DNA from 3 places in the Pantoea sp. SGAir0180 genome. Region 1 is predicted to be linked to each of the others. Evidence: predicted binding sites of a transcription regulator. Region 1 holds the regulator's gene; each other region holds the start of a gene.
The links. Region 1 encodes CRP, which controls carbon source genes, mostly activating them, when cyclic AMP is high. Its sites were predicted from a motif close to ATGTGANNNNNNTCACAT; they were not measured.
Positions count from the first base shown of each region.

Region 2: cdd (cytidine deaminase) is a predicted target of CRP. The motif match lies at 2,703-2,720, and genes of this name have one in related genera.
Region 3: C1N58_RS21455 (mannitol dehydrogenase family protein) is a predicted target of CRP. The motif match lies at 3,251-3,268, and genes of this name have one in related genera.

Region 1 covers NZ_CP028071.1:4,123,673-4,128,367, forward strand. Annotated here, with positions in the region: gene C1N58_RS19270 (YccS/YhfK family putative transporter) at 1-1,985, opposite strand, end outside; gene crp (cAMP-activated global transcriptional regulator CRP) at 2,044-2,676, opposite strand; gene C1N58_RS19280 (OsmC family protein) at 2,979-3,383, shown strand; gene C1N58_RS19285 (phosphoribulokinase) at 3,413-4,282, opposite strand; gene C1N58_RS19290 (YheU family protein) at 4,344-4,562, opposite strand; gene C1N58_RS19295 (hydrolase) at 4,567-4,695, opposite strand, start outside.
Region 2 covers NZ_CP028071.1:961,922-966,616, reverse strand. Annotated here, with positions in the region: gene metG (methionine--tRNA ligase) at 1-1,455, shown strand, start outside; gene C1N58_RS04615 (CidA/LrgA family protein) at 1,571-1,963, shown strand; gene C1N58_RS04610 (CidB/LrgB family autolysis modulator) at 1,956-2,648, shown strand; gene cdd (cytidine deaminase) at 2,767-3,651, shown strand; gene C1N58_RS04600 (NAD-dependent malic enzyme) at 3,822-4,695, shown strand, end outside.
Region 3 covers NZ_CP028072.1:170,686-175,380, forward strand. Annotated here, with positions in the region: gene mgtR (protein MgtR) at 10-105, shown strand; gene mgtU (magnesium transporter protection protein MgtU) at 115-201, shown strand; gene C1N58_RS21450 (alpha/beta hydrolase fold domain-containing protein) at 490-1,524, shown strand; gene C1N58_RS21455 (mannitol dehydrogenase family protein) at 1,563-3,035, opposite strand; gene C1N58_RS21460 (D-threonate 4-phosphate dehydrogenase) at 3,876-4,695, opposite strand, start outside.

The sequences.
Region 1 (4,695 bases):
TGATCCAGAATGCGCCTGATGTGCTGCTCCAGTACTGTGACCGGTCCCTCGTTGATATCTTCAATTCCCTGTAACAGATCGGTTTGCGAACTTTCGCCGTCATATTCAAGCCGCTGCTGGCAACGCTGCAGCGCAATTTCACACCATTGCAGATAGTGCTCCGCCAGCGTAGGCGGCAGCATGGTATGTTCGCGTGCCAGAATCGTCATGGCGTTGATGTGCTCAACGATAAACTGGCTGTGCGTGACCCATAAACGCATATCCTGTAAATAGCGTGCGTTAAACCCCGGCTCCTGCATCGCCTGATTTAGTGAGTTAAAGACTGCATTGTGGGCCTGATTAACGTTAACGCGCTGATAGGCGAGTACCTCGGGAGACTGTTCCGGACCAAGCAACATGCGTAACGCGTCCTGGAAAGCCTCAAGCACATCATGTGCGTTCTGTCGTAGCAGGGCACTTTGCCATTGCGGCCAAAGCCATAACGTTCCGCCAAACGCAATCAGGCAGCCCATCAGGGTATCCAGCAGGCGCGGCAGTAAGAATTGTGCGCCGTTAAGTGACAGAAGTTGCAGGGTATATACCGCGGTGACCGTGAACCCCACCATCGACCAGCCGTAAAACTGGCGGGTAAAGCGATAGCTGATAAAGGTAATCACCAGCATGATGCTCAACACCAGCGGTTCAGGGACATCCAGCCGCAGCGAGGCTGCCGCAATCACCAGCCCGGCAAAGGTGCCCAGCGCACGGTGCTGAATACGCACCCGTGTGGCGCTGTAGTTACTCTGGCTGACAAACATAATGGTCATCAGAATCCAGTAGGGTTTGGGAATCGAAAAGAACAGCGCCAGCCCGCTACCCAGCATCAGCATCACAGAAAAACGTCCGGCCGTGCGCAGGGCAGAAGAGCGCAGCGAGAGATAGCTTCTGAGTGCGGGCAGAAGCGGTAAACGGCGCTGGCGATCCGCCATCAAATCACGCTGATAAAGGGGCTTTTGTGTACGCAGTACCCGTGCGATGCGGCTGAAGTGATAAAGGCAAAAATTTCCTACCGGATTGTCCGGGTGCTGACGGGCGATTTTTTCCAGTGCCCCCAGCTGCTTGTCCATATCAAAGCGACTGGACAGTTGGTGGTACAGGATGTTGTCTGCCAGCTCACGTAAACGGGCGGAAATGGTTTTCGCATTCCAGCGAATCACGGCCTCAGCATGGCTTTGTTCTACCAGTTTTTGCACTTCTTCTGGCTGATGCAGGCTGACAGAAATGTGTTCCTGTAAATCCAGTGCGACCTGAAAAGCGCGGGTCAGTCGCTTATGACTGTGATCGCGGCTGGCGGACAGCATATGCATCTGCTGATAACAGGTGTTGATGAGGTCGATTGCTTTTTGTTGCCGCGCCAGCAACGGTGGTAGCGCCTTCTCCGGATCGGTAAGTTGCGTCAACAAGGTGTACTTGGCGTCACAATAGTTCGCCAGTTCGCGGTAAATCAGACTCAGGCTTTCACGCATTGGCTGCTCTTTCCACAGCCAAAACCAGAACCAGTTAAACAGGCCATACCACAGCGTACCGCCGATGTAGAGCAGGGGCGGTACGTAAATGGGCATGCGGCCAATCAGGCTGGTGGTAAATATCGCTGCGATCAGTGTGGCAGGGAGTAACCGTGCGTGCAGTGGGCTGATTTCACCTGTCACGCCCAGCAGCAAAGGCAGAGCGAAAAGAATAAGCGGTAAGGGCACGTCTTTAAACAGAAGCCACTGCATCAGTAAGCTACCCAGGGCAAACAGGCTGCCGCCGACAATCAGGCGTTTAAAGAAGCGTTTGTGGGGTGTATCCAGACCGGCAATATTGCAGCAGGCAGGCACCAATGAGAACAGCAATCCTTTTTGCAGATCGCCAAACAGCCAGCCGAGCGCGACGGGGAGACACAACACCAGTGTCTGGCGCAGGGCATAGTTAACTTCAGGGTGATAAATTATTCTTCGCCACATCGGCTCAACGCAAATAATTCACGGCATAACGTTGCCATTATGCCGTGAAGAATAAAGCTTAGCGCGTGCCGTAAACAACAATTGTTTTGCCGTGTGCGGAGATCAGATTCTGGTCTTCCAGCATCTTCAAAATACGTCCCACGGTTTCACGTGAACATCCCACGATTTGGCCAATTTCCTGACGCGTAATTTTAATTTGCATGCCGTCAGGATGCGTCATGGCATCCGGCTGTTTCGCCAGGTTGAGCAACGTCTGCGCAATGCGACCGGTGACATCAAGGAACGCGAGGTTGCCCACTTTTTCCGATGTGACCTGCAGACGGCGCGCCATTTGCGAGGAGAGGCGCATGAGGATGTCCGGATTCACCTGAATCAGCTGACGGAATTTTTTGTAGGAAATCTCTGCCACTTCGCACGCGGTTTTCGCACGTACCCAGGCGCTGCGCTCCTGACCTTCTTCGAACAGGCCAAGCTCACCAATAAAGTCGCCCTGATTCAGATAGGACAGAATCATCTCCTTGCCTTCTTCATCCTTAATCAGTACCGCAACGGAACCTTTAACGATGTAGTAAAGCGTTTCCGCCTTTTCACCTTGATGAATGAGCGTACTTTTGGATGGATACTTGTGAATATGGCAATGGGACAGGAACCATTCAAGTGTAGGGTCTGTTTGCGGTTTGCCGAGAACCATTCGCTATTATCCTCTGTTGTAATCGTGCCCAAAATACAGGGCTCTGTTTCCCTGCCAGGCGATGTAAGCGTTAAGCGTCTTTCCATTCAGGAAATTATTCGGGCTGCATTCGGCGCAGTGCGCATCATTCTTCCCGGCTTCGTCTTCGGATGACGAAAAATATTTTCAGCTCTGTTTGTAGCACAGCTTACGTCGACTGTCTTGTGTTGTCTCGCTTCAGCAAGATGGCGTTTTCTCTGGATTGCTGTTTCCCAGGCAAAAGCGTACGCTGAGCCAAAACAGGGTATTCTGAGGTCAAAATTATGCAGGCACGCGTCAAATGGGTTGAAGGGTTAACATTCCTGGGGGAATCATCGTCCGGCCATCAGGTACTGATGGATGGCAATTCTGGCGATAAAGCGCCGAGCCCTATGGAGATGGTGCTGATGGCGGCAGGGGGATGCAGCGCCATTGACGTTGTGTCAATTTTGCAAAAAGGCCGCAACGATGTGGTTGATTGCGAAGTGAAACTATCGTCTGAACGTCGGGAAGAAGCCCCCCGCATCTTTACCCATATCAATCTGCATTTTATCGTCAGCGGCAACGCACTTTCGGATAAAGCCGTGGCACGCGCTGTCGATCTGTCAGCGGAAAAATATTGCTCTGTCGCCATCATGTTAGGCAAAGGCGTCAACATTACCCACAGCTACGAAGTGATCGCGCTATAATCTCACAGAGGCCAGGCTGGCCTCTGTGGTTATTCAATCCGTTTCCCTTCCATGAGCCGTTTTACTAACGGCGCCATAATTAACTCCATCGCCAGTCCCATTTTGCCGCCGGGTACCACCAGCGTGTTGATATTGGAAATAAACGATCCCTGCAGCATGGCCAGCAGATAGGGAAAATCAATGTCTTCCAGCCCCTGAAAGTGGATAACCACAAAGCTTTCATCCAGCGAAGGGATGGTGCGCGCGGCAAAGGGATTAGAGGTATCCACCGTGGGGACGCGCTGAAAGTTAATATGGGTTCGTGAAAACTGCGGCGTAATGAAATTGATGTAATCTTCCATGGAACGCACTACCGAATCCATCACCGCTTCGCGTGAATGGCCACGCTCGCTGGTATCGCGCACCAGTTTCTGAATCCACTCCAGGTTGACGATGGGCACGACGCCGACCAGCAAATCGACTTTTTCCGCCACATTGTGTTGTGCAGTCACCACGCCGCCGTGCAAGCCTTCATAAAACAGCACATCCATATCCGGAGGTAACGGTTGCCAGGGCGTGAAGGTGCCGGGAACCTGGTTCCAGGGAACGGCTTCATCATAGGTGTGCAGATACTTACGCGACTGGCCCTTACCGTGTTCGCCGTATTCGATGAACGTTTGCTCCAGCAGGCCAAAATCATTCGCCTCCGGGCCAAAGTAGCTGATATGTCGCCCCAGATCGCGCGCTTTTCGGATAGCCATGTCCATTTCGGGTCGGGTAAAGCGGTGAAAACTGTCCCCTTCCAGTTCGGCAGCGTGCAAACCGAGTTGCTGAAAAATTTTACGGAACGCCAGGCTGGTGGTGGTGGTTCCCGCACCGCTGGAGCCCGTTACCGCGATAATCGGATGGCGTGCAGACATAGTTGAAGTCCCTGTGACGTCGGGCGATGAGCATTGTTAGCACGATTTTCCGTTCGTTGCATCAGCCACGAAACTCGCTTTTGCGCATGATGTTGACCGACTCGTGCAGTTCCGACCATACCAGAACGACCTCGCCGTGCTCCAGCTGACGACGCACATCGGCGACTTTTTCCGTCAGGCTGAGCTCCTGCTCGCCGTAATCCGTGCCTTCACGCAAAACAAACGCTTCGATAAGATTTTCAAGGGTTTCGGGAGAAACCTGTTCCCAGGGAATAATCACAGAGTCAGTTATCCAGATAAGAGGAAATCCACTGTGGCACGCGCTGCTCCAGCCACAACCGAGGCTGACGCAGGGTGCCACTGACGAAACCAACATGCCCACCCTGCTGTGTCAGCTGATAGGTAATAGTGGC
Region 2 (4,695 bases), 1.2 Mb from region 1:
GACCTGCCGTCGTTCAGCGAAATGCTGCGCGCCTGGACGCGTTCTGGCGCACTGCAGGAGCAGGTCGCAAATAAAATGCAGGAGTGGTTCGAATCCGGTCTGCAACAGTGGGATATCTCCCGTGATGCGCCGTACTTTGGCTTCGAAATTCCTGGCGCGCCGGGCAAGTACTTCTACGTCTGGCTGGATGCGCCGATCGGCTATATGGGCGCGTTTAAAAACCTGTGTGACAAACGCGGCGACATCAGTTTTGACGAATTCTGGCAGCAGGATTCCACCACAGAGCTGTACCACTTCATTGGTAAAGACATCGTCTACTTCCACAGCCTGTTCTGGCCTGCCATGCTGGAAGGCAGCGGCTTCCGCAAACCCAACAACCTGTTTGTGCATGGCTATGTGACCGTAAATGGCGCAAAAATGTCGAAGTCGCGCGGAACCTTTATCAAAGCCAGTACCTGGTTACAGCATCTGGATGCCGACAGCCTGCGCTATTACTATGCGGCCAAGCTTTCTTCGCGTATTGATGACATCGACCTGAATCTGGAAGATTTTGTTCAGCGCGTCAACGCCGACATTGTGAACAAAGTGGTCAACCTGGCGTCACGTAATGCCGGTTTTATCACCAAACGCTTTGACGGCAAGCTGTCCGCAGAACTGGCCGACCCGGCGCTTTATCAAACCTTCCTGGACGCATCCGAAAAAATTGGCGAAGCCTGGGCAAGCCGTGAATTTGGCCGGGCGATTCGTGAAATTATGGCGCTGGCCGATCTGGCCAACCGTTATGTTGACGAGCAGGCACCGTGGGTGGTGGCGAAGCAGGAAGGCCGTGATGCCGATCTGCAGGCTATTTGCTCCATGGGCATTAACCTGTTCCGTGTGCTGATGACCTGGCTGAAGCCTGTGCTGCCGTCGCTGAGCGAGCGAGCCGAAGCTTTCCTGAACAGCGAACTCAGCTGGGACGCCATTCAGCAGCCGCTGCTCGACCATCAGGTTGCGCCGTTTAAAGCCCTGTATGGTCGCATTGAGATGGCGAAAGTCGAGGGCCTGATTGAAGCGTCGAAAGCCGACGCGGCTGAAGCCAGTAAACCGACGGTCAGCGGCCCACTGGCGGATGCGCCGATTGGCGATACCATCACGATTGATGACTTTGCCAAAGTTGATATGCGCGTGGCACTGATTGAGAAAGCGGAACTGGTGGACGGCTCAGACAAACTGCTGCGTCTGGAGTTGGATCTGGGCGGCGAGAAGCGCCAGATTTTCTCTGGTATCCGTGCAGCCTATCCTGACCCGGCCGTACTTGTCGGCAAAATGACCATTATCGTGGCGAACCTGGCACCACGTAAAATGCGCTTTGGCATCTCGGAAGGCATGGTGCTGTCTGCGGGGCCGGGCGGCAAAGACCTGTTCGTGTTGTCTGTCGACAGTGGCGCAGTGCCGGGTATGCCCGTTAAATAAGGCGTTCGCCCTTCCTGCATCTGATGGCAGGGAGGGCCGTTCTGCCTTACGCTGACAGCTGGCACGCCAGACCGTCAGTGCGTAGGATTACGCTCGTTGGAAACAGGAGCCTGTCATGCACACCGTGCTAGCGATAAGTTGGCGTTATCTGCGCGCTTTTACCCTTCTCTATCTCTGTTTATATGCCGGAAACGGCGTAGCAAGGTTGCTGCCCATCACGCTGCCCGGCAGCATTATTGGCATGCTGATTTTGTTTACCCTGCTCGCGTCTCAAATCGTGCCGGTCCACTGGGTTAAGCCCGGTTGTCATCTTATCATTCGCTATATGGCGCTGCTGTTCGTTCCCATCAGTGTGGGCGTCATGAATTACACCGATCTGCTGACCGCGCAGTTTGGCCCTATCGTGGTCTCGTGTCTTGTCAGTACCTTCGCTGTCCTGAGCATCGTGGGGTTAAGCGCCCACAAGCTGCATTCGCACGCGCCGACGAAAGAGGTGAAGGATGAGTGATATCTGGTGGTCATTGCCCCTGACGCTGGGCGCATTTTTCCTGGCGCGCAGACTGGCTGCCGCGCTGAAGATTGCCCTGCTGAACCCCTTGCTGGTTTCAATGGCGATCATCATTCCCATCCTGCTGTTACTGCAACTGCCCTATACACGTTACTTTGCCGGAAGCCAGGTGCTTAATGCCCTGCTACAGCCCGCCGTGGTCGCACTGGCGCTGCCGCTGTATGAGCAGATGCATCAGATTCGCGCCCGCTGGAAATCCATTATCGGCGTATGCCTGATCGGCAGCCTGACGGCAATGACCTCCGGCACGGCGATCGCCCTGTGGATGGGGGCAACGCCGGAAATCGCCGCCACGATTTTACCTAAATCCGTCACCACACCGATCGCGATGGCGGTGTCCGGCTCTCTGCACGGCATTCCCGCTATCAGTGCGATTTGTGTGCTGATAGCCGGTGTGCTCGGTGCGGTATTTGGCCATATGGTGCTGAATCTGTTGGGCGTGAAAAGTAAAGCAGCACGCGGTCTGGCGATTGGTAATGCGTCCCATGCGCTGGGAACCGCCCGGGCGGCGGAACTGGACTTCCAGGAAGGGGCATTTAGTTCGCTGGCACTGGTGATCTGCGGCATCGTAACGTCGTTACTGGCACCCTTTGTTTTTCCGCTGCTACTGCACTGGTTTGGCTAAAACTTTGGGAGAGATCTCGCAAAGTTGAAAACTCTAAGACACGTTGCATTGTCAGAGCGACAGAGATCACATATAAACCGATGTCTGGCACATTGCCTGAAGATTGAATGAGGCTTCCATGCATCCACGTTTCCACTCTGCCTTTGAATTACTGCCGGCTCCCCTGCAAACCGCGCTTCGTCCGGTGCTGAGTGAGCCGGGATTTGACGCGATGCTGCGGGCCGATCAGGTCACCCTCCTGCAACAGCAAACCCAACTGGATGCGGACGCCCTCGCCCTGGCGCTGCTTCCGGTCGCGGCGGCCTGCGCGGTCGCCTCGCTGTCCCATTTTAACGTCGGTGCCATTGCACGCGGGATAAGCGGTAACTGGTATTTCGGTGCCAATATGGAGTTTGCCGGTGCCACCATGCAGCAAACCGTGCATGCAGAACAAAGCGCTGTTACGCACGCCTGGCTGCGCGGCGAAGTGCGCCTGGAAACCATCACCGTCAACTACACGCCGTGCGGGCATTGCCGCCAGTTCATGAATGAGCTTAACAGCGGCACGGCGATTCGTATCAGCCTGCCCCAGCGCCCGGTGCAGACGTTAGCGCACTATCTGCCTGACGCTTTCGGTCCTGGCGACCTGCACATCACCGAACGGCTGATGGATAAGGTGGATCATGGCTTTGTTGTCACGGGCGATGCGCTGTCGCAGGCGGCCATTGACGCGGCCAACCAGAGTCATGCCCCTTACAGCCGCGCGTTCAGTGGCGTTGCAGTGCAAACCGCCTCAGGCCGTATTTTTAGCGGTCGCTATGCGGAAAATGCGGCCTTCAATCCCAGCCTGCCTCCGCTTCAGGCCGCACTGATTTTGCTGAATATGGCCGGCGAATCCTGCGAGGCGATTCAGGCAGCGGCGCTGGCCCAGCCCCGACAGCCTGCGTTAGATCAGTATTCAGCGACGCAGGCAACACTGCGCGCGCTGGGCTGCGACAACCTTAACGTTATCGAGCTGGCGTAAAGCGTAATGCGGGGCACGGTTTTAAACAGTTTCTAAATCTTTTATTTACAAAAGCTGTACATCCGCGAGAAATTTCATAGGATCTGACGCCAGGCCTTCTTTATCAAAATAAACTGGCGTCCTCTACCCTCTTATTGCGCCAGGAACACTCGCAACCGGAGCATTACTGCATGGAACTCGAATACGAAAGTAAACGCCCGCTCTATATTCCCTACGCTGGCCCTATTCTGCTGGAATTTCCCCTGCTGAATAAGGGCAGCGCCTTCAGCATCGAAGAGCGTAACGAATTCAATCTCAACGGCTTACTGCCCGAAGCGGTCGAAACCATTGAAGAGCAGGCGAAACGCGCATGGCGTCAGTTTCAGGACTTCAAAAATAATAACGACAAGCACGTCTACCTGCGCAATATTCAGGACACTAACGAAACCCTGTTCTACCGTCTGCTTGACAATCATCTTGAAGAGATGATGCCAATTATTTATACGCCAACCGTCGGCGCAGCCTGCGAACACTTCTCTGAAATTTATCGCCGCGCCCGCGGTGTGTTCATCTCATATCCCAACCGTGAACACATCGAAGACATGCTGCAAAACGCCACCAAACAGAACGTTAAAGTCATCGTGGTGACCGACGGTGAGCGTATTCTGGGCCTGGGTGACCAGGGCATCGGCGGCATGGGTATTCCGATTGGTAAACTGTCGCTGTATACCGCGTGCGGCGGCATCAGTCCGGCTTACACCTTACCGGTGGTGCTGGATGTCGGTACCAATAACCAGCAACTGCTGAACGATCCGCTTTATATGGGCTGGCGTCACCCACGTATCACCGGTGAGGAGTACGATGAATTCGTTAATGAATTTATCCAGGCCGTGAAACGCCGCTGGCCGAAAGTGCTGCTGCAGTTTGAAGACTTTGCGCAGAAAAACGCAATGCCGTTGCTGGAGCGCTATCGCGATGAAGTGTGCTGCTTCAACGATGATATTCAGGGCACCGCTGCTGTCACCGTGGGCACTCTGATTGCCGCCAGTCGTGCTGCCGGAAGCC
Region 3 (4,695 bases), on a different contig from region 1:
AGGAATACTATGAATCGTTCATCCGAAACCGCGATTACCCTGATCTTTCTTTTTGTCGGCTTTATCGTGATGTCGGCAGGTATTTGGCAAATACTGACGCAGTGAGGGAATGCAATGCGCAAGTTCACGCTTAACCAGATTTTTATTCAGGTTGTTGCCATAGCGGCCATCCTCATCCTGCTGACGATCGTGATTCGTTAACCACTCAGGACCAGACATTACCTGCGTCTGGTCCGTCAGATACCGGACCCGGTGGGCGCAGCGTAATGCCCACGACGGTGCCTGAGAACCCATTAAATTTTCTGGTCAAACATCCACTTTCACGGAACACACGTAACCAACCCCCATAAAACCTTCGCTTTCATAATCTTGCTCAACACCGCGCTATGCCTTATGCGCTACCGTCTGCTGGCAAAGGCTGAACGCCCCTGCAACCTTTTAAAAACCCTTAACAATTCACACTTTCTTTCAACGTCTCAGGGAATAATTATGAATGTATGCCACACTTTTTTTATTGGGGGACTGGCCGTAATCATGACGATGAGTAACGCGATGGCAACGAAAAATACTGAACTGAACGGATACCGTGAAGGCGCAAAGGTGATTGAAGTCCAACCTGTGCGCAACCAGATTGATGCGATCACTGGCGTGGTTTATTCGCAGATTACAACGCTACGATCGGTCAGACCGCTTCACATGTCATTACTGGTGCCCCGCACCGATACAGTCAAACCCGCAATTGTTTATTTTCCGGGCGGCGGTTTCACCAGTGCCGACCACGAGAAATTTATTCAAATGCGCATGGCGCTGGCAGAAGCCGGTTTTGTTGTAGCCGCTGCCGAATATCGCGTCGTACCGGATACCTTCCCTGCGCCGGTTGTTGACGGGAAAGCAGCCGTGCGCTATTTGAGACAACATGCAGAAACGTACGGTATTGATCCTCATCGTATTGGCGTTCTGGGCGACTCGGCTGGTGGCTGGATGGCTCAAATGCTGGGCATGACAAATGGCCAGACCGTGTTCGATCAAGGGGATTTCACAGATAAATCGTCTGATGTTCAGGCCGCCGCTACGATTTACGGTATTTCCGATCTGCGCAATATTGGCGAAGGCTTCTCTGAAGAGAATCAACAGGTCCACGCCTCACCGGCCGTCACTGAAGCCCTTTTGATTCATGGACCGGCCTTCCACAATTTTGCAGGCGCGTCTGTCATGGATGATCCCGATAAAGCCCGTCAGGCAAGTCCCATGGGCCATCTTGCGAACCCCAAACCGCCTTTCCTGATTATGCACGGTGATAAAGATTCACTCGTTTCACCGCATCAAAGTGCGCAACTCTTTGATGCGCTAAAAAAGGCAGGTGATCAGGTTGAGTACGTCGTGGTGAAAGGTGCAGAACATGGTGATGAGGTCTGGTATCAACCTGACGTCATCCGCCTGGTTGTGAACTGGTTTTCAGAGGTGCTGCACCCTGATACACGAACAGGCAGCAAGAGCACAGCCAATTTAAACGACAATTTGTAATGCACCAGGCAAACCACTTTATGTGGTTTGCCTGATCATCAATCTGCTGACACGTCAGCCATCAGGTCCGCGACAGTCTGTTTTGCCCCTTTGTCCAGTAGATGGAGATAGAACTTAACCACCTGCTGCACAAAACAGGGATTATCGGGTAGCGTGTGGCCGAATATAGCTTCCAGTCCTAACAGCGCTTTTACCCTCGCCTCCCCTTCTACGCTGCCGTCAACGACGGTTCGTATAGACGCCAATAAAGGATCGCAGACCTCAATCTCTTTTCCCTGGTCATCCTTACCGCTGACATAGCGCATCCATGCGGCAATACCTAATGCAAGCAGATCAAAACGGCTGCCGCGCTTGAGGTGCCTGCAAACGGAATGTAACCAACGTTGCGGTAACTTCTGGCTGCCATCCATCGCAATTTGCCAGGTACGATGCTGTAGCGCGGGATTTTCATAGCGTGCAATCAGCCGATCGGCATAATCGATCAAATCAACGTTCTTAACGGTTAGCGTCGGTGCCTGTTCTGTCAACATTAAGCGTCGTGCCGCAAGGCGAAAGTTCGGGTCCTGCATACAGTCATAAATATGCTCATAACCCGCAAGGTTGCCCAGGTAAGCCAGAAATGAATGGCTGCCGTTCAACATACGCAGTTTCATCTCTTCGTAGGGCAGCACGTCTTTGACTAACTCTGCACCGGCTTTTTCCCATGCCGGCCGCCCTGCGACGAAATTATCCTCAATAACCCACTGGCGAAAGGGCTCACAGGCTACCGCGACGGGATCGGCCACCTGAATAAGCGCCGCGATCGCGTCAAGACTCTGCGGATTCATCGCCGGTACGATACGGTCCACCATGGTTGAAGGGAACGTCACCTGCTGTTCAATCCAGTCTGCCAGGTCGTTGTCACGTTGTCGGGCAAAAGCACGCACGACCTGACCGATCACTTTTCCGTTTTCTGGAATATTGTCGCAGGACAACACAGTAAACGCAGGCAGACCAGCAGCCTTGCGACGCGCCAGTGCTTCAACGATGATCCCTGGCGCAGAAAGCGGCTGGTGAGGCTGAGCCAGATCAGCGACAATCTGAGGATGGTCGCGCATCAGCTCGCCCGTTGCCGGTGAATGACAATAGCCTTTCTCGGTAATCGTTAAGGAAACGATGGCAATTTCGGGCTGACACAGGGCGTGAAGTACGGCTTCGGTTCCATCGACCTGAGCGTGAAGCGCCTGCTTCACCACACCAATTACGCGCCCTTCCCAGCCATGAGCCGACATTTCTGCCACGCTGTACAATAATCCCTGACGTTTCAGATCGGCAATCTGTTGTTCCCCGCCGATGAGATTAACTTCGACGTAGCCCCAGTCGCTGTTATGTTCTGCTGCAAGAACATCGGCATAGACCGCCTGATGAGCCCGATGAAAAGCACCGAATCCAAGATGGACAATACGCGGGACGAGCTTATTCCTGTTCCATTTTGGAACCGTCGCCTTCGCATTCAGTAGAGTAGTTTGCATTTCTTTCTCACCTTATTTTTTATTAGCTGCGTGGACACTGACGTTAAATAACGGCAGCACCTGGAGATCGCCTTGATGTTTTCCTGTGCGGCGCCGTTTGGATCAAGCGCCTGAGAACACCACGGCAAAAGGAAAGTTTTTAAAACAGAACAGGTGCGAGAAGCCTATCGTCAGCGGCAGAATTGTTCCACTACCATACCAGTTATAAATAAAAAATGTGATGAATGGCAATTATGTCTTTGGGCAAAGTATTATTAATTAACAAAGAAAATAAAAATCATAACTTCTTTATAACTATAAATATTACTGGCACTACAGAAGAATTAACTTTCAAAAAGGCTGATACGTATTAACACGCTGTTTTGCGGTGCGAGTGAATAACCAAAATTTAAAAAAATACGAAAGATTGCTTATAAAAACGGCCGACCTCATCAGGCGTCATGTATAAAAAGACTTAATCGCACCAATGGGTTTAAGAGCACGGTGAGCTATTTCGCTACGGACAAAACGAAAATCAGGCAGAAACTCAACGCCGTGTTTGACAGGCGGGACATTAACGCTGAACGCTTTTTATTCCCTCATCTGGCGTCATTCGACGCGTACGTGGTAAGGCCGTCAGTTATGCCTCTGTGGAGCCGGAGCATTTAAACCAGTCCGATACGGTGCTGTATTGATATTGCACCCGCATGCGATGACAGACACCCGTTTCCCGACGCGTCGCTGTATTAAGGTTATATAGGTTCAGGTGCCTGTTTTATCGCGAAGGTTTTCACAGCCGCCCAGAAGCCGTATGCAGGGCAACGCAATCATGTCACCCTGAGCCTCCCTTCCCGCACAACACTATGCTTGCGTAATTTGCAGCGCCATATCAATCGAGATAGCCATACTTTCGGGATTCGCTTTACCGGTCCAGGCAATGTTAAAGGCCGTGCCATGATCGGCTGAGGTGCGCAGGAACGGTAAGCCTGCGGTAATATTTAAACCGTCGTAAAAGCCCAACAACTTGAGCGGAATATGGCCTTGATCATGATACATAGCCACAACAATGTCATACATGCCCTCATTGCATTGCATAAATACGGTGTCCGGCGGGCACGGGCCATAGACGTCTATGCCCTGCGCCTTCATCGCCTCAATCGCCGGTGTCAGCACGCGAATTTCCTCATCACCGAACAACCCATTTTCACCCGCGTGTGGGTTAACGCCCGCAACCGCAATACGCGGCTGGCTAAAGCCGACACGGCGCAAAAACGTATCGGCAATTCTGATTACCGTTTCAACGCGCGCCTGGCTGAGCGTATCCAGGAATGTCCGTAGAGAAATATGCGTGCTGACGTGGATCACTTTGAGTTTATCGGTGTAGAGCACCATCGAATAATCTTTGGTGTCAGTTAATTTTGCCAGTAATTCCGTATGGCCTGGATAATGATGGCCGGCCATATGCAGCGCTTCTTTATTCAGCGGAGCCGTCGCAATCGCTTTCACATCACCGCGCATCGCCATTTCTGTTGCACGTTTGATGCATCGATAAGCCACATCGCCCGCTTCAGGCTGCACAACCCCACACTGTAGTGCCTCCGGATGTGCCACTTTCTCATCGATAATATGAATAACGCCGGGCATAAAGAGGGCTTCGGACACGTTATTAATGACGTTTAAT